Regions from separate parts of the Thauera sp. WH-1 genome, predicted to be linked through region 1. Evidence: predicted binding sites of a transcription regulator. Region 1 holds the regulator's gene; the other holds the start of a gene.

What was found. Region 1 encodes HrcA, which represses chaperone genes, less so after heat shock. Its sites were predicted from a motif close to TNTTAGCACTCNNNGNCNNNGAGTGCTAANA; they were not measured.
Region 2: groES (co-chaperone GroES) is a predicted target of HrcA. The motif match lies at 5,943-5,973, and genes of this name have one in related genera.

Annotation. Positions count from the first base shown of each region.
Region 1 covers NZ_JBLQGP010000020.1:26,611-36,109, forward strand. The annotation lists gene ACMV5O_RS17170 (TRZ/ATZ family hydrolase) at 1-560, opposite strand, end outside; gene ACMV5O_RS17175 (serine/threonine protein kinase) at 810-2,171, shown strand; gene hemH (ferrochelatase) at 2,221-3,318, opposite strand; gene hrcA (heat-inducible transcriptional repressor HrcA) at 3,380-4,408, opposite strand; gene ACMV5O_RS17190 (NAD kinase) at 4,564-5,445, shown strand; gene recN (DNA repair protein RecN) at 5,572-7,227, shown strand; gene fur (ferric iron uptake transcriptional regulator) at 7,263-7,709, opposite strand; gene ACMV5O_RS17205 (outer membrane protein assembly factor BamE) at 7,877-8,293, shown strand; gene dapB (4-hydroxy-tetrahydrodipicolinate reductase) at 8,373-9,179, shown strand; gene ACMV5O_RS17215 (response regulator) at 9,182-9,499, shown strand, end outside.
Region 2 covers NZ_JBLQGP010000001.1:67,987-77,485, forward strand. The annotation lists gene hemA (glutamyl-tRNA reductase) at 1-1,004, opposite strand, end outside; tRNA gene ACMV5O_RS00325 (tRNA-Phe) at 1,149-1,224, opposite strand; gene ACMV5O_RS00330 (sensor histidine kinase N-terminal domain-containing protein) at 1,334-2,830, opposite strand; gene ACMV5O_RS00335 (response regulator transcription factor) at 2,805-3,491, opposite strand; gene groL (chaperonin GroEL) at 3,836-5,485, opposite strand; gene groES (co-chaperone GroES) at 5,538-5,828, opposite strand; gene ACMV5O_RS00350 (Lon-insertion domain-containing protein) at 6,092-8,011, shown strand; gene ACMV5O_RS00355 (glycine zipper domain-containing protein) at 8,260-8,589, shown strand; gene ACMV5O_RS00360 (phosphoribosyltransferase) at 8,784-9,428, opposite strand; gene ACMV5O_RS00365 (bifunctional pyr operon transcriptional regulator/uracil phosphoribosyltransferase PyrR) at 9,457-9,499, opposite strand, start outside.

The DNA.
Region 1 (9,499 bases):
AAATCGATCAGAGGGTCGGTCTGCCAGCGATCGCGGGCGGCCAGGCCCTTGCGCAGATAGTCGTCGGCGTCGCTTGCGAAGGGGGTGGGAAACTCGAGCATGACGACGCCGACCACGGCGCGCATGCCCAGCGTCGAGAAGGCCTCGGCCGCGGCTTCCGGGTGAAAGTACATCTCGTTGCAGGTGGTGATGCCGCCACGCAGCATCTCGGCCGCTGCCAGCAGGGTGCCGTCGCGCACGAAGGCGGCGGATACATGGCGCGCCTCGGTGGGCCAGATCGCCTCCTGCAGCCAGCGCATCAGCGGCATGTCGTCGGCTATGCCGCGCATCAGGCTCATCGCGGCGTGGACGTGCAGATTGACCAGGCCGGGCATCAGCAGGTGCTCGGGCAGTTCGACCACCTTTTCGGCGCGGAAGGCCGCGGCAGCCCGGGCGCGCGGCAGCAGCGCGACGATGTTGCCGCCACGGACGGCGACCGTATGGTCCTCAAGGACGACGCCGGCCGGTTCGACGGGGACGATCCAGCGCGCGTGGATGAGCAGGTCGACGGTTTCGATCAAGGCGGTGCTCCGGGTCGGATGAGGGCGGATCGGTTGGGGTCAGGACAGCGGCCGATTTAAGCATCCGGGCCGCCATGCACACAACACGCGGGGCTGCGAACCCGATGCGGTTTGTGGCGGACGCAGAGGGTCGGCAGCCGCACGCGGGAAATCGCCCGGCGTGCGGAGGCTCACTGCCACGCACCGGTTCATGCAACAATCAGTGCATTCGTCACGCCGCATGGCAGTGCTGCAACTGCCCACCAACGCATGAACCGGATTCCGAACCGTATCGGCAACTACAGGATCGTCAGGGAGGTCGGTCGGGGCGCCACCGCGATCGTCTATCTTGCCGAGAGCGATGATCATCCCGGGCCGGTCGCGGTCAAGCACGTGCGCTTCGACGACAAGGTCAAGGACGAGGCCAAGTGGAACCGCCGTCTGGTGAAGCTGCTGAAGGCCGAGCAGGTGGTGTCGAGTCGCCTCAATCATCCCAACATCATCCGAATCTTCGATGCGTCGATCGAGCCGACCCAGGCCTACGTGGTGATGGAGTACTTTCCCGGCGCTTCGCTTGAGCGCTATTGCAGCTTCGATAAGCTGCTGCCCATCCACCGCACCATCGGCATCGTGTTCAAGTGCTGCATGGCGCTCGATCACGCCTACAGGCAGGGCATCGTCCATCGCGACATCAAGCCGGCCAACATCCTCGTCGACGACGAGGACAACGTGAAGATCACCGACTTCGGCCTGGCGCTGAACATCAACAAGAAGATGGATACCGACTCCACCTTCATCATGGGGGTCGGCTCGCCCGCCTACATGAGTCCGGAGCAGATCAAGGGCTACCCGCTCAACCAGAAGACCGACCTGTATTCGCTCGGCGTGTTGCTTTTCCATCTGCTCACCGGTCGCCTGCCGTTTCGCGCCAGCAACCCGGCCCAGCTCGTATACAAGATCATCAATGCCGACCCGCCCTCGGTGTCGCAGCTCAATCCCGACGTGCCCGAGCAGATGGATGCGGTGATCCGCAAGGCACTGGAGAAGGACCTGTACTCGCGCTACCGCAACGGCGCCGAGTTCGCCAAGGATCTGGCCGCGGTGCGCTATCAGATCCTGGATGAGAACTACGTGCCGCTCGATGCCGAGCGCTTCGGCAAGTTGCGCCGACTGGCCTTCTTCACCGAGTTCGAGGACGTCGATCTATGGGAAGTCATGCGCATCTGTGCCTGGCGCAAGGTGGGGCCGCGGGTCGCACTGATGCGGGAGGGGGATAACGACCAGCGCTTCGGCATCGTGCTCGAGGGGCGCATCGAGCTGTCGGTCGAGGGGCGCCGCGTGATGGAGCTGGGCCCAGGCGAGGTGTTCGGCGTGCAGGCCTGGCTCGATCAGCTCGAGCATCGTCACATGCTCACCGTGGTGTCGCTCGAGGACCTGAGCTACCTCGAGGTGAATCCGGCTGCGCTCGCGCTGGCCAGCGAGGAGGTGCTGGAGCGCTTCCGGCGCGAGATCTCGACCGTGGTGGTGCGGCGTCTGGCGCACCTGTCCCGGCAGATGGCGGCCGCTGCGCCGCCGGCCGTGCGTGCCGAGCACACGGCGACCGGCTTCGACCTGCAATTGCTCGACACCTGAGCGGCGCTGCCGTCCGATCGGGAATCCCCCGCCGCCGGGCGCCCCGCGTTCACTGTTTGGCGCCGAGCGCGCGCGCGCGGGCTTGGCAGGCGGCGCTGGCGGCGGCGTCCAGCGGCGGGATGTCGAGCCAGTTGCCGAGATGGCTACGGGTGAGTTCCATCAGGGCACGGATCCAGTCGTCGCGCTCGTTGAGGCAGGGGATGTAGTGGAAGACCTTGCCGCCTTTCTCGAGGAAGGCCTCCTTGCACTCCATTGCAATCTCCTCGAGGGTCTCGAGGCAATCCGCGACGAAGCCGGGGCACATCACGTCGACCCGGCCCACGCCCTGGGCGGCGAGCGCTTCCAGCGTAGGCTGGGTATAGGGTTTGAGCCATTCTGCCTTGCCGAAGCGCGACTGGAAGGTGACCATGACGCGCTCCGGCGCGACGCCCAGTGCTTCGGCAACCAGGCGGCCGGTCTTGTGACATTCGCAGTGGTAGGGGTCGCCCAGATCGAGCGAGCGCCGCGGCACGCCGTGGAAGCTGAGCAGCAGGCGGTCGGGCGCTCCATTGACGGCCCAGTGGTCACGAACGCTCTGCGCCAGCGCGGCGATGTAGCCCGGGTGGTCCTGGAAGCTGCGCACGAAACGCATCTCGGGCTGGTTGCGCCAGCGGGCGAGGCAACGGCCGACCTCGTCGAACACGGTGGCCGAGGTGCTCGCCGAATACTGCGGATAGAGCGGCAGCACCAGGATGCGCGTGCAGCCGCGGCTGCGCATCGCATTCAAGGTGTCAGCGATCGAGGGGGCGCCGTAGCGCATGGCATAGGCGATGTCGAGCCCGTCATGGCCGGCCTTGGCCAGGTAGCCGGCGAGCAGCTTGGCCTGGCGCTCGGTATGGACCTTGAGCGGCGAGCCTTCGTCCATCCACACGCTGGCGTACTTCTTTGCCGAGGCCTTGGGGCGGGTGTTGAGGATGATGCCGTTGAGGATGGGCCACCACACGAGGCGCGGAATCTCGACCACCCGCGGGTCGGACAGGAACTGCTTCAGATAGGGGCGCAGGGCGGTCGCGGTGGGCGCCTCGGGCGTGCCGAGATTGACCAGCAGCACGCCGGTGCGAGGCGAGGTGCCATGCTTGAACGGGGGTTCGGTCCAGTAACGGGGCATCGGGGTCCTTTGCAGGGGCGCAGCCGGGGCCGGCGCAAGCCCTCGCCCCGTGCGTTGATGTTCAGTGATTCGAGGACAGGGCGTTCGACAGCAGGCGGGCCGTGATGTCGACGATCGGGATCACGCGGTCGTAGGCCATGCGCGTGGGGCCGATGACGCCGAGCGAGCCGACGATGCGGCCATCGACCTCGTAGGGCGCGGTGATCACGCTGCAGCCATCGAGCGGGGCGAGGCCGGATTCGCCGCCGATGAAGATCTGCACGCCCTCGGCGCGTTTGGACAGGTCGAGCAGCTGCATCAGACCGGTGCGCTGCTCGAAGAGCTTGAACAGCTCGCGCAGGCGCGACATGTTCGAGGACAGGTCTTCGACGTCGAGCAGGTTGGTCTCGCCCGAGATGACGTAACGCGTTGCGTTTTCCTCGGCGGCCTGGCTGCCGGCGTCGACGGTGGCGGTCATCAGCTCGGTCATGTCGCTGCGCAGCTGGCGCAGTTCGTCGGTGAGGCGGTGGCGGATCTCGTCGAAGGACAGGCCGGCGAAGTGTTCGTTGAGGTAGGTCGCGGCGCCGCTCAATTCGCCCGTCGTGTACGCGCGGCGGGTGATGAGGATGCGGTTCTGCACATCGCCCGCCGTGGTGACGATGATCAGCAGCACGCGGTTTTCGGCGAGGCTGATGAACTCGAACTGGCGGATGCGCACCGCATCCTTGCGCGGCGCGACGACGATGCCGGCAAACTGGGTGAGTTCCGACAGCAGGTGCGAGGCCGAGTTGAGCAGGCGTTGCGGCTGATCGGGCACCAACTGACCCTCGAGGGCACGCACCCGGGCGTTCTCCAGCGGCTGCACGGTGAGCAAGGAGTCGACGAAGAAACGGTAGCCCAGTGCGGTTGGGATCCGCCCCGCCGAGGTGTGCGGACTGGCGATGAAGCCCATCTCCTCGAGGTCGCTCATCACGTTGCGTACGGTCGCGGGCGAAAGCTCCAGGCCGGAGTAGCGCGACAGAGCGCGTGAGCCAACGGGCTGACCGTCCGCGATGTAGCGTTCGATCAGGGTTTTCAGCAGGATCTGGGAGCGTGCGTCGAGCGAGTTCATGGCAGTCGCAAACTATACTGCGAATTGAAGTGGATTGCGGTGGGTGAGCGTGCACGACACTGCCCGGCGCGAGCTTGCGCCGGGCGAGTGGCACAAGGTGGAACGACTGTGTGGCGATGCCAGCGCGCTGCATGATTGTGGTTTAATCCGCGCTCATGAGCACCGAGTTCCGCACCCTTGCCCTGATCGGCAAATACCAGAGTCCCGACGTTGCCGAGTCGGTGTTGACCATCGCACGTTTCCTGCGTGAACGCGGCCTGCAGGTGTTGATCGAGCAAGGTACGGCGAGTTCAATCGGCGGCGCGCCGGATTTTCCCGTCGCCAGTTACGAGCACATCGGCGCCGAGGCCGATCTTGCGGTGATTATCGGAGGCGATGGCAGCATGCTGCACAGCGCGCGTCGCCTGATCGAACACGGCGTGCCACTGGTCGGCGTCAATCTGGGGCGCCTGGGCTTTCTCACCGACATCTCGCGCGCCGACGCCTGCGAGCGCCTCGGCGAGATGTTGTCGGGACGCTACAGCGAAGAGACGCGCTTCATGCTCGACGCCGAGATCCTGCGCGCTGGCGTGCGCGTGTTCCACACCCTGGCGCTCAACGACGTGGTGGTGAACAAGGGCGACCTCGGGCGCATGATCGAGTTCGATCTGTCGATCGATGGCGAATTCGTCTATACGCAGCGTTCCGACGGCATGATCGTGTCCACGCCGACCGGCTCGACCGCCTACGCGTTGTCGGCCAATGGCCCGATCCTGCATCCGAGCGTGGGGGGCATCGCACTCGTCCCGCTGTGCCCGCATGCCTTGACGGCGCGCCCGATCACCCTGCCTTCGTCCTGCCGCATCGACATCGAGTTGCTCCCGCCGCAGGACGCCCGGGTGCATTTCGATGGCCAGACGCGCTTCGATCTGCGCGCCGGCGACTGCGTACGGCTGTCGCGTTCATCGCGCTCCCTGCGCCTGTTGCATCCCGAGGGCTACAGCTATTTCGCCATGCTGCGCCAGAAGCTGCACTGGAGTGCAACGCCGCGCAACTGATCCGTCGTCCGTGCCGGCGAAGGGATGGGCGCCAGGGTCCATCCCTCGCCCCAATCGGCTGCCTCGCCCGGCCTCAACGGGCGGCGACCTCCAAGTCCTCCAGACCTTCAACCTGCCGAATCCGCCATGCTGCGCAGTCTCACCATCCGCGACTTTGTCATCGTCGATCGCCTCGAGCTGGAGTTCCAGGCCGGCTTTGGCGCGCTCACCGGCGAGACCGGCGCCGGCAAATCGATCCTGCTCGATGCGCTGGGCCTGGCCCTGGGGGGGCGTGGCGAAGCGGCGATGGTGCGTGCCGGGCGCGAACGCGCCGACGTCGCGGCGGAGTTTGATCTGCCCGCAGAGGGCAGCCTGCTCGCCTGGCTGCGCGAGCAGGACCTGCCCTCGGATGAGGGTGTGGTCATCCTGCGCCGCACGATCGACGCCGGCGGGCGCAGCCGCGCCTGGATCAACGGCAGCACGGTGACGCTGGCGCAACTGCGTGCCGCAGGCGAATGGCTTGCCGACATCCATGGCCAGCACGCCCATCACGCCCTGTTGCGCGCCGACGCGCAACGCGCCTTGCTCGACGCCTATGCGGGCGCCGTCGACGTGGCGGCCGAGGTGGGGGGGCTGCATCGCGAATGGCAGCGCCTCGTGCGCCTGCGGCGCGAGGCCGAGGCCGATTCGGCAAGCTCGGAACGCGAGCGCGAACTCCTTGCCTGGCAACTGCGCGAGCTCGACGAACTCGGCTTCGATGCCGGCGAATGGGAGGAGACCAACCTCGAGCACAGCCGCCTTTCGCATGCGGCCGGCCTGATCGAGGGCGCGGACGAAACGCTCGCCGCGCTCGGCGAGGGGGACATGGCCGTGTGTTCGATCCTGCGCCATCTCGACAGCCGCATGGCGGCACTCGCCGATTACGACGCCGGGCTGGCGGACGTGCGTGAGTTGCTGTCGGCGGCAGCCATCCAGGCGGATGAGGCGCTGCATGCGCTGCGTCGCTATCGTGACCGCCTGGATCTCGATCCGCAGCGCCTCGCCGAGGTCGAGCAGCGGATTGCCGCGGTGATGGACATGGCGCGCAAGTACCGTGTCGCCCCTGAGCAATTGCCCGAACTGCGTGAGCAGTGGGCGGCGCGCCTCGCCACCCTCGAGGCGACCGCGGATCCGCAGCGGCTGGCGCAGGAAGAGGGCGCCGCACGCGCAGCCTTCGATGCCGCCGCCGCACGCCTGAGCGCAATGCGGGCACCGGCCGCGCGGCGACTGTCCGACGAGATCACCGATGCCATGCAGACGCTGGCCATGACGGGCGGGCGTTTCGAGGTCGCGCTCGAGTCTTGCGACGCGGCGCCAGGCGGGGTGGAGACCGTGGAGTTCAGGGTTGCGGCCAACCCCGGGCAGGCACTGCGCAGCATGGCCAAGGTGGCTTCGGGAGGAGAGCTGTCACGCATCGGGCTGGCGATTCAGGTCATGAGCAGTCGCGACTCCGCAGTGCCGACGCTGATCTTCGACGAGGTCGATGTCGGCATCGGCGGCCGCGTGGCCGAGATCGTCGGCAAGCTGCTGGGCCGGCTCGGCAAGGACCGTCAGGTCTTGTGCGTGACCCACCTGCCGCAGGTCGCAGCCTGTGCCGACTGGCAGTGGCGCATCGCGAAGCGCGAGCAGGCGGGCGAGACCCTGAGCGAGGTGCTTGCGCTCGATGGCGAAGGCCGGCTGGAAGAGATCGCGCGCATGCTCGGCGGTGTCAGCATCACCGCGACCACGCGCGAGCACGCGGCGGAGATGCTCGGGCAACGCTGAGCGGCGTTTGGCGCGGCCGCCGCTGGCGTGCCCCATCAGCCGCCTTGTTGTTCGCCGTCGCGGTTGGGGCAGTTCTCGCGCTTGCAGTCGGCGTAGATGTAGAGCGCATGCTCACGGATCGCATAGCCGCGCTCTTCGGCGATCTTGTTCTGGCGGCGCTCGATCTCGGCGTCGAAGAACTCCTCGACCTTGCCGCACTGCATGCACACCAGATGGTCGTGGTGGCCGCCCTCATTGAGTTCGAACACCGCCTTGCCCGACTCGAAATAGTGGCGCTCGAGCAGGCCGGCCTGCTCGAACTGGGTCAGCACGCGATACACGGTGGCCAGGCCGATGTCCATGCCTTCGTTCATCAGGGCACGATAGACATCCTCGGCCGTGAGGTGGCGTTGATCCGAGCTCTGAAAGAGGTCGAGGATCTTCAGCCGCGGATAGGTCGCCTTCAGGCCGATGCTTTTCAGGTTCTTCGAATTGTCGGACATGGGAGCCTGGGGAGGTGAGGAGGGCGGCATGGCAGAAATTGACTCGTCGTGAGCGGCGCCGGCAGCGAGCCTCATGTCGAGCGGGCGCCTTGCAAAGACAGCCTATGTTATATTTTTTACCCCCTTCTGAGAACTGCGACCCCGTCGCGCCAGGCCCGAAACCTTTCATGCGTTCCTATCTCGCTGCGACGCTCGTCGCCTCCGGCCTGCTGGCCGGCTGCTCCTTCGATTCTGCCGTCGGCATGGTCAATCCCTACCGCATCGATGTCCGTCAGGGCAACTACGTCGATCAGGAGATGCTGTCCCAGTTGCGTCGCGGCATGTCGCGCGACCAGGTGCGCTTCGTGCTCGGCTCGCCGCTCGTGGTGGACATGTTTCGCGCGGACCGCTGGGATTACGTCTATCACCATAGGCCTGGCCGCGGACAGCCCGAGCAGCGGGTGATCTCGGTGTTCTTCGTCGATGAGGTGCTCGATCGCATCGAGGGGGACGTCGAGGTTGCCGCCGATGCGGGCGCCGCCGGCGAGGTGCAGCAACCGCGCACGCGCGTGGTCGAGGTACCCGCCCCCGCCGCGCGCGACTGAGCTCGCCACCGCAACACACGCGCCCTTGTTTGTGCCCGCCAGGTTTGGGCGGGCGCGTCAATTTCAGGAATGGAGTTCCATGTCCGACATTCGAGTAGCCATTGCCGGGGCGTCCGGCCGCATGGGCAGGATGCTGATCGAGGCCGCGCTCAGGGAACAGGGGGTCGCGCTCGGCGCCGCCTTCGATCGCCCTGGCACACCATTCATCGGTCGCGACGCCGGCGAGATGGCCGGGGTGCACACGGGTGTGTCGATCAGTGACGATCCGGGTGCCGCGATTGCCCAGGCGGATTGCGTGATCGACTTCACGCGGCCCGAAGGCACGCTTGCCCATCTGAATCTGGCGCGCGAGCTGGGCAAGGCGGTGGTGATCGGCACCACCGGTTTCGACGCTGCCGGCAAGGCTGCGATTGCCGACGCGGCATCGGCGATCCCGGTGGTGTTCGCGCCCAACATGGCGGTGGGGGTCAATGCGGTGTTCAAGCTGCTCGAGGTCGCCGCCCGCATTCTCGCCGAAGGCTATGACGTTGAGGTGATCGAAGCCCACCACCGCTTCAAGGTCGATGCGCCGTCCGGTACCGCCTTGCGCATGGGCGAGGTCGTCGCGCGCGAGCTCGGTCGCAGCCTCGACGAATGCGCGATCTACGGTCGCGAGGGGCACACGGGCGAGCGCAAGGCCGAGACCATCGGTTTCTCGACGATTCGTGGCGGCGACGTGGTCGGCGACCATACCGTGCTGTTCGCCGGCATCGGTGAGCGCATCGAGATCACGCACAAGTCGGGCAGCCGCATGCCCTATGCCCTGGGGGCGATGCGCGCGGCCCGCTTCCTCGCGGGACGCAGGCAGGGACTGTTCGACATGCAGGACGTGCTCGGCTTGCGCTGACCATGCCGACCAACGGGGAGCCGCCTCTCGATCCTGAGGAGGCGATGGCCGAGCTTGCCAGGGCGCGCAGGCATCTCGAATTGGTGCAACGCAACATCGGTGTGGGCGTGTGGGAGCTCGACCTGGGTAGCGGCAGGCTCGAATTCGGATCTGGCCTGTTTACGGCATTGGGGCTGGATCAGGACCAGGCCGACGAGTGGCTGTCGTTCGTGCAGGACGAGGATCGCGAGGCCTTGCGCGAGCGCTTGACTGCGCACCTGAGCGGTGACGCCCCCGAGCTGTTCGCCGAGGTCCGGGTGCGCGCGGGCGATGGCAGCTGG
Region 2 (9,499 bases), on a different contig from region 1:
CGCGCCGACATCCAGTGCAGGAAGCCGTCGACCCGCGTGTCGATGATCTGCTCGGCCTCGACCACCGCCTGCTGGCGCGACTCCATGCCCGCCTCGACGACCTGGGCAAGATCGTCGACGGTGTACAGGAAGATGTCGTCGAGCTCGGAAATCTCGGGTTCGATGTCGCGCGGCACGGCGAGGTCGACCATCACCATCGGGCGGTGGCGGCGGGCCTTGACCGCGCGTTCGACCATGCCCAGACCCACGATCGGCAGCGGCGCGGCCGTACAGGACACGACCACGTCGAAGCGCGGCAGCGCCTCGCCGATCTGGTCGATGCGCATGGTGCTCGCGCCGAAGCGGTTGGCGAGCGCCCGGGCGCGCTCCTCGGTGCGGTTGGCCACGGTCATCGACTTGGGCCTGGCGCCACCGAAGTGCGCGGCACAGAGCTCGATCATCTCGCCGGCGCCGATGAACAGCACATGCTGGTCGGAGACGCGCTCGAAGATGCGCGCCGTCAGGTGCACCGCCGCCGCGGCCATCGACACTGTGTTGGCGCCGATGGCGGTGGTCGAGCGCACTTCCTTGGCCACTGCGAAGGTGTTCTGGAACAGCTTGTGCAGCAGCACGCCCATCGTGCCCGCCTCTTCGGCGTGGCGCACCGCGTCCTTGACCTGGCCGAGGATCTGCGGCTCGCCGATGACCATCGAGTCGAGCCCGCTGGCGACGCGGAAGACATGGCGGATGGCGTCGCGCTGCGGGTAGGAATACAGGTAGGGCGACACCTCGGTCAGCGGCAGGTGGTGAAAGCGCGCCAGCCAGTCGGCCGCATGCTGCGGCTGCTCGGCCGCGAAGTAGAGCTCGGTGCGATTACAGGTGGACAGGATCGCCGCCTCGCGCACCGAATCGGCATGCGCCAGGCCATGCAGGGCCTGATCCAGCCGCTCGGGCTGGAACGCCACGCGCTCGCGGATCGCGAGCGGCGCGGTGTGGTGGTTCAGGCCAAGGGCGAAGAGTTGCATGCGGAAAACGGGTCCTTCTGGGCGTGGCGCATTATAGCATCGCGAAACAGCGTCAAAACTTGAGCAGAATCAGCCACTTCTGACCCGAACCGAGGCCCCGAAAGCAAACGGGCCGACACAAGGTCGGCCCGTCTGGGTGTGCTTTGGTGGCCAGTCGCGGAATCGAACCACGGACACGCGGATTTTCAATCCGCTGCTCTACCAACTGAGCTAACTGGCCAACGAGGTCGCCATTATAGTGAAAACCCCGAGCGTGTCAAAAGAAAATTCAAGTAACTGGCATTCAGGCCGCTTCGCCTCCCACCCCGTAGCGGCCATGCGCACCCGCTTCAGCCCAGCGGGTAATGATCGCCCTGCACGATCGGCGGCGGCTGCAGGTTGCTGCGCGGGAAGACCACGCGCGCGAGCGTGCCCTGGCCGGCCGGGTTGGCGTCGAGGGTGACCGTGGCGCGATGCAGCTCGGCAATCTCACGCACGATCGGCAGACCGAGGCCGGAGCCGTCGACACCGCTGCCCAGCACGCGGTAGAAGCGCTCGAACACGCGCTCGCGGTCTGCATCGGGGATGCCGGGGCCGGTGTCCTCCACTTCCAGGATGGGCGAGCCTGCAAAGCGCGTGCGGGCGGTCACGCGGCCGCCACGCGGGGTGTACTTCACCGCGTTGTCGATCAGGTTCTTGACCATCTCGCGCAGCAGGACCGGATTGCCTTCGATCATCAGCTCGGTCTCACCGGCCTCGACGCCGAGGTCGATCTGCTTGGCCTGGGCGCGCGGATAAAGTTCGAGCGCCACCTCACGCACCACCGCGTCGAGGCTGATCGGCTCGACGGTGTACAGCTTCTCGAAGCTCGCCTCGGCGCGCGCCAGCGACAGCAGCTGGTTGATCAGGTGCGCGGCGCGGTCGGTGCTCTCGGCGATGCGCGCCAGCGATTCGCGCAACTGCTCGGGATCGGTCTCGTGCATCGCCAGGTCGGTCTGCATCTTCAGGCCGGTGAGCGGGGTGCGCATCTGATGGGCGGCGTCGGCAATGAAGCGCTGCTGCGCCTGCAGGTTCTCCTCCAGACGCGTCATCATGTCGTTGAAGGCGACGATCAGCGGCCGCACCTCCTCGGGCACGCTCGCCGGGGCGACCGGCGACAGGTCGGTGGGGCGGCGGCGGCGGATCAGGCTTTGCAGCCGGTTGAGCGGCGCAATGCCACGGCTCAACCCCACCCATACCAGAATGACCGCCAGCGGAATGATGGCGAACTGCGGCAGCAGCACGCCGGTGACGACGCGCGAGGCCAGATCGGTGCGCTTGTTGCGCGTCTCCGCCACCTGCACCTGCACCAGCAGGTCGGGCATCGACGGCTCGGGGCGCAGGAAGCGGTAGGCCACCCGCACGTCCTCGCCATGGATCAGCTCGTCGCGGAACAGAACCTCCTCGCCCAGCAGCGACGGAGGCATCGGCGCGGGCAGGATCTCGGCGTCGCCGGTGACGATGACGCCCTTGTCGTCGGCGACCTGGAAGTACACCGCATCGTCCTGGTCGGCACGGAACAGCGCCCGCGGCGGCGCCGGAAAGTGCACCACGACCTCGCCCTCCTGCACCGACACCAGGCGCGCCAGCGCGCGCACGCTGTCGGCCAGCGCCAGGTCATAGGGCTGGTTGGCGATGTTGTCGGCAACGTTGTGGGTGACGATGATCGAGATCGGCCACAGGAACAGCAGGGGCGCGAGCATCCAGTCGAGGATCTCGCCGAACAGCGAGTTTGGCGGCGCCGACTTGCGCGACGAAGCCTTGCGCGGTGAACTCGCCTTCTCAGACTTTCGCCGCAGGGGCAGCATCGGGGTTTTCCAGGCAGTACCCCAGGCCGCGCACGGTCACGATCCGCACGCCGCTGTCCTCGAGCTTCTTGCGCAAGCGGTGTACGTACACCTCGATCGCATTGCTCGACACCTCCTCGCCCCAGCCGCACAGGTGGTCCACCAACTGGTCCTTGCTCACCAGGCGCCCGACGCGTAGCAGGAAGACCTCGAGCAAGCCGATCTCGCGCGCCGACAGATCGACCAGCTGGCCGCCGATCTTGACCACGCGGTCGGCCTGATCGTAGCTGAGCTGGCCGATCTCGATGCAGCGCGGCTGGCCGGTGCCGCGGCGGGTGAGCGCACGCACGCGGGCCTCGAGCTCGGGCAGCGCGAAGGGCTTGGTCAGGTAGTCGTCGGCACCGGCATCGAGGCCGCGCACGCGGTCGTCCACGCCGTCCTGCGCGGTCAGGATCAGCACCGGCTGCACCGACTTGCGCGCGCGCAGGCGCTTGAGCACGTCGATGCCGTTCATGCGCGGCAGGCCCAGATCGAGGATGAGCAGGTCATACGACTGGGTTGCCAGCGCGGCATCGGCCTCGGCGCCATCGGCCACGTGATCCACCGCATAGCCGCCACGCCGCAGGGCCCGGCAGATGCCGTCGGCAATCACCGGATCGTCTTCCGCCAACAGAATACGCATAGGGTCGAGGATGTAAGTGAAATGTAAGCGAGCCTGCCTAGAGTGGAGCCGCTGTTCTCCTTTTGCTCGGCCCCGGGGAATGCTGCCGCTCGCGCGGCACCGTTCCGGGGAGGCTGTGACCAACGCGCGCACGCTCCCCGCCGACTTTTCTTCCCCACGAACTGTTGGATTATCCCACGCTTCGCCACGCTTCGCGCAGGGCGATGCACACGCACGCGGCAACGCCGTCGTCGGCGCGCACCTGGCGTCGACCGCCGCCGTGAACGCAATCGGCCCCGCCGAAGCGGGGCCGATTGACGATGCTGCAGGTGCGACCCGGCGGTGCCGGATCGCGGCCGGGCGAATTACATGCCCATGCCCATGCCGCCCATGCCGCCCATGCCGCCCATGTCGGGCATGCCACCGGCCGGCTTGTCTTCGGCCAGCTCGCCGACCATGCAGTCGGTGGTCAGCATCAGGCCGGCGACGGACGCGGCGTTCTGCAGCGCGGTGCGGGTGACCTTGGTCGGGTCCAGCACACCCATCTCGACCATGTCGCCGTACTCGCCGGTGGCGGCGTTGAAGCCGTAGTTGCCCGAACCTTCGACCACCTTGTTCACCACCACGCTCGGCTCGTCACCCGCGTTGGCGACGATCTCGCGCAGCGGCTGCTCCATCGCGCGCAGCACGATCTTGATGCCGGCGTCCTGGTCGTGGTTGTCGCCCTTGAGTTCGCCCAGTGCAGCACGGGCGCGCAGCAGCGCAACGCCGCCGCCCGGGACGATGCCCTCTTCCACTGCCGCGCGGGTGGCGTGCAGGGCGTCCTCGACGCGGGCCTTCTTCTCCTTCATCTCGACTTCGGTGGCGGCGCCGACCTTGATCACCGCAACACCGCCCGCCAGCTTGGCGACGCGCTCCTGCAGCTTCTCGCGGTCGTAGTCGGAGGTCGCTTCCTCGATCTGCACGCGGATCTGCTTGACGCGGGCTTCGATGCGCTCGGCCTGGCCGGCGCCGTCGATGATGATGGTGTTTTCCTTGCCGATCTCGATGCGCGCAGCCTGGCCGAGGTCGTCCAGGGTGGCCTTCTCGAGGGTCAGGCCGACTTCCTCGGCAATGACCTGGCCGCCGGTGAGGATGGCGATGTCTTCGAGCATGGCCTTGCGACGGTCGCCGAAGCCCGGGGCCTTGACGGCGCAGGTCTTGAGGATGCCGCGGATGTTGTTCACCACCAGGGTGGCGAGCGCTTCGCCTTCGACGTCCTCGGCGATGATCAGTAGCGGACGGCCCGACTTGGCGACTTGCTCGAGCACCGGCAGCAGGTCACGGATGTTGGAGATCTTCTTGTCGAACAGCAGGACGAAGGGCTGCTCGAGGATGGCAACCTGCTTGTCCGGGTTGTTGATGAAGTAGGGCGACAGGTAGCCGCGGTCGAACTGCATGCCCTCGACGACGTCGAGTTCGTTCTGCAGCGACTTGCCGTCCTCGACGGTAATCACGCCTTCCTTGCCGACCTTGTCCATCGCACGGGCGATGATCTCGCCGATGTCGCTGTCGGAGTTGGCCGAGATCGAGCCGACCTGGGCGATTTCCTTGTTCGTCGAGCACGGCTTCGACAGCTTCTTCAGCTCTTCGATGGTGGCGATGACGGCCTTGTCGATGCCGCGCTTGAGGTCCATCGGGTTCATGCCGGCGGCGACGTACTTCATGCCTTCGCGCACGATCGACTGCGCCAGCACGGTGGCAGTGGTGGTGCCGTCACCGGCGATGTCGGAGGTCTTGGAAGCGACTTCCTTGACCATCTGCGCGCCCATGTTCTCGAACTTGTCCTTCAGCTCGATTTCCTTGGCGACGGACACACCGTCCTTGGTCACGGTGGGGGCGCCGAAGGAGCGCTCGAGCACCACGTTGCGACCCTTCGGGCCCAGGGTCACCTTGACCGCGTTGGCCAGGATGTTGATGCCGGCGACCATGCGCTCGCGGGCGGAATCACCAAACTTGACTTCTTTAGCTGCCATTCTTCAGAACTCCTGAATTGTTTCGATTAGCGTTGATTGGTGCGGGGGAGGCTCAGGCCTCGACCACGCCCATGATGTCTTCCTCGCGCATCACGAGGAGCTCTTCGCCTTCGACCTTCACGGTCTGGCCGGCATACTTGCCGAACAGCACCTTGTCGCCCACCTTGACGGCCATCGGACGGACCTTGCCGTCGTCCAGGATCTTGCCGTTGCCGACAGCCAGGACCTCGCCCTGATCGGGCTTCTCGCCGGCGCTGTCCGGGATCACGATGCCGCTGGCGGTCTTGCGCTCGGCTTCCAGACGCTTGACGATCACGCGATCGTGCAGGGGACGAATCTTCATTGAGTTCTCTCCTATCCAGGATTCAACTGCTTGGGTTGATAGACTTGCGGGCTCGGCCCGCGGGGCAAATTCGCAGTGCGCTTCCGCGGCCCGCTCGAACGGGGCCTGGAAGCTTGTTAGCACTCACTGCCAACGAGTGCTAATAATAGGGACGCCCCTCGGGGATTTCAAGGGGCGATTTTTTCGTCGCCTGCATTTGGCGCCCGTGCCCCGAACGGGCTGTCGGTTTATCCTCTGCCTACAACACCGAAGAGGCCACGCCGATGTGCCCCGCCCCCGCCTTGCCACCCGAGCGGCTCCATAGCCCCTGCGACCCGGCAGGGCTTGGCTTCGCGACCACCGCCGAGCTTGCCGACGCCGACACCGAGCTGCTGCATCCGCGCGCGGTCGAAGCGATCCGTCTGGCGCTCGACATCCCGCACGAGGGCTACAACCTGTTCGTGCTCGGCGACACGGGCAGCGGACGCCACGCCATCGTCAGCCACCTGCTCGAGGCCGAGCGCGGCCAGGGCGGCGGGGCCGCCGACTGGTGCTATGTGTGGAACTTCGGCCACCCTTCCCAGCCCCGCATCCTGCGCCTGCCCTGCGGCCGCGGGCCCGGCCTGCGCGACGACATGAACCGCTTCGTCGAGGAGCTGATCCCCGCCATCGGCGCGGTGTTCGAGAGCGACGACTACCGCGCCCGGCTCGAAGCGCTGCAGGACGAGGCCAAGCAGCGCGAGGAACAGGCGCTGCGCGAACTCGGCGACGAGGCCCGCGCGCGCGGCGTCGCCCTGTTGCGCACCCCGCATGGCTTCGCCTTCGTGCCGATGAAGGGCGAGGACGACACCCTCACCAAGGAGGAGTTCGACCAGCTCCCGGAGGCGCGCCAGAAGGAACTCGGCGAGCACATCCGACTGCTGCACGATCGCATGCAGCACCTGATGGCGGAGTTTCCACGCTGGCGTCGGGAGCTGCAGAACCGCATCCGCGAAGCCGGCCAGGATGCGCTCGGCGCCACCGTCGCGCACATGATCGACGAGCTCAAGGCGCGCCATGCCGACCTGCCCGCCGTGCTCGATCACCTCGACGCGGTGCATCGCGACATCCTCGCCAGCGGCGAATCCCTGCGCGCCGCGCGCTACGCCCGCCTGTTCGCCACCCTCGCCCGCCGCGAGGGGCTGCGCCCCTTGTCGGCCGGCGCCGTGGCGCGCCTCATCGAGCACGCCGCGCGCCTGGCTGGGGATGCCGAGCGCCTCAGCACCCAGACCCAGCCGCTCGACGATCGCATGCACGAGGCCGAACACTTCGCCGCCGCGGCCGGTTCGGCGCTGATCGAGCGCGAGCATGTCGAGGCGGCGCTCGCCGCCCACCGCCGCCGCCACGAACGCCTGCGCCTTGCCCACCAGGACGCGATCCTGCGCGGCCAGTGGCTGGTCGACAGCAGCGGCAGCCACGTCGGCCAGGTCAATGGGCTTGCCGTGGTGCCGCTCGGCGACGGCAGCTTCGCCCATCCGGTGCGCATCACCGCCACGGTGCGCGTCGGCGAAGGCGAGATCATCGACATCGAGCGCGAGGTCAAACTGGCCGGGCCGATCCATTCCAAGGGTGTGCTGATCCTGTCCGCCTTCCTCGCCGCACGCTTCGGCTGGCTGATGCCGCTGTCGCTGAAGGCGAGCCTGGTGTTCGAGCAGTCCTACGGCGGCGTCGAGGGCGACAGCGCCTCGCTCGCCGAACTGTGCGCCCTGCTGTCGGCATTGGCGCGCGTGCCGCTGTCACAGGCGCGCGCGGTGACGGGCTCGGTCAACCAGTTCGGCGTGGTGCAGCCGGTAGGCGGCATCAACGAGAAGATCGAAGGCTTCTTCGAGCTGTGCGAGGCACGCGGACTGGACGGCGAACAAGGCGTACTGATCCCGCAAGCCAACGCGTGCAACCTGATGCTGCGCCAGGAAGTGGCAGACGCCGTGCGGGCCGGCCGCTTCACCATCTGGGCGGTGGCCGATGTGGACGAAGCGCTCGAGCTGCTCACCGGCCTGCCCGCCGGCACGCCGGCCGCCGACGGGACGATGGCGGAGGACTCGGTCAACGGGCGGGCGATCGCCGGGCTGAAGCGGCTCGCACAGCTGCGCCGCGCCTTCGGCAGCGACCACAAGGACCGCAACGAGTGCGCCGGCAGCGCAACGTCGTCATCAGGGGATGAATGATCACGAAGGCCTTCGCTGGCCACGGCAAGCGCCAGCGGCACCGAGCCATCGCCGGGCCGCGAGGGCGAGGCGGCGCATCGCGTCTGGCACAGGCAGGCTCATTCCGCGGGCAAGCCCGCTCCCGCCCTCGTCAAGCGGCGCGCCCCGGCGCCATTCGAAGGGCAACATTCTCTGACAAGTCGCATTCGACAGTCGCGCCGAGCGCCGCTTAAGATCGCGGCCGTCCAACAAGAACGGAACCTCGCCCCATGAAGACCCGACTCCTCGCCGCTGCCCTCCTCGCCCTTTCCGTCGCCGGTGCTGCACACGCCGGCGGCTCGACCGCCCTCGGCGGAGCCGTGGGTGGCGCCACCGGTGCATTGATCGGCGAAGCCGTCGGCGGCCGCGAAGGCGCGATCATCGGCGGCGCCCTCGGCGGTGGCGTCGGCGCCGCAGTCGGCTACGACAATGAGCGCGATGGCCGTCGCCACCGCGACGGCGTACGTTACGAAGAGCGCGGCTACTACCACGAGGACGGCCGTCGCTACCGCGGCAGCGACTTCTGCCCACCGGGCCAGGCCAAGAAAGGCCGCTGCTGAGCACGACCGGTCCGCGGCCGCGCGCCGCGCGCCGTGCTCCTCACCACCGTTGCGGCCTGCCCCGGCCGCCCTCGCACCAGCCTTCTGCCGCGCCCGTCCTCACCCCTTGACGCAAGCCCGCGGCCGCAGCCGCGCCACCTCGCGCGCAAGCCCGGCGGTCTGCCGCGCAGCATCGCGTCCCTGTGCGCCGCCGATCATGCGCCACCGCTCGCGGGGCGCCCGGTGAAGCGGCGCAGGCAGGCAACCACCTCCCCGTCCTCGACCTGCTCGAAGTGCTGGTAGAACTGGCCAACGGCGCGAAAGCCCCGGGGCTTGTCGAGGCATACCACCTCATCGGCATAGGGCTCGACCCACGCCAGGCTGTCGGGCGCTGCAACCGGCAGCGCGCAGATCAACCGCTGCGGCGACTGGGCCCGCACCGCATGCAGCGCGGCGACCATGGTGGCGCCGGTGGCGAGACCGTCATCGACGACGATCACCACCCGCCCGCGGGGATCGACCGGCGGCCGCTGCGGCGAATACAAGGCGCGGCGCTCGCGCAACTGCTGCACGCGGCGCGCCTTCTCCTTCTCCAGCCAGTCCTCGTCGTCCTCGGACGCGTCGGAGACGATGAACCAGCCGCCCTCGTCGATCGCACCGATCGCATATTCCGCGTTCCAGCGCGAGCTGAGCTTGTGCACCAGCACCACGTCGAGTTCGCCCTGCAGTGCCTCGGCCAGCGCGGCGCCCATCGGCACCGCGCCGCGCGGAATCGCCAGCACCAGCGGATTCTTGCCGCGCCAGGCGTCGAGCGCCTTCGCCAGTTGCGCCGCGGCATCCAGTCGATCACGAAACATCATGCGCCTCCATGGTCGGCGGCGGCCGCGCTCAAGCCCGACGCAGCGGCCGCAGGAGTTCGATGCGGAAGTCG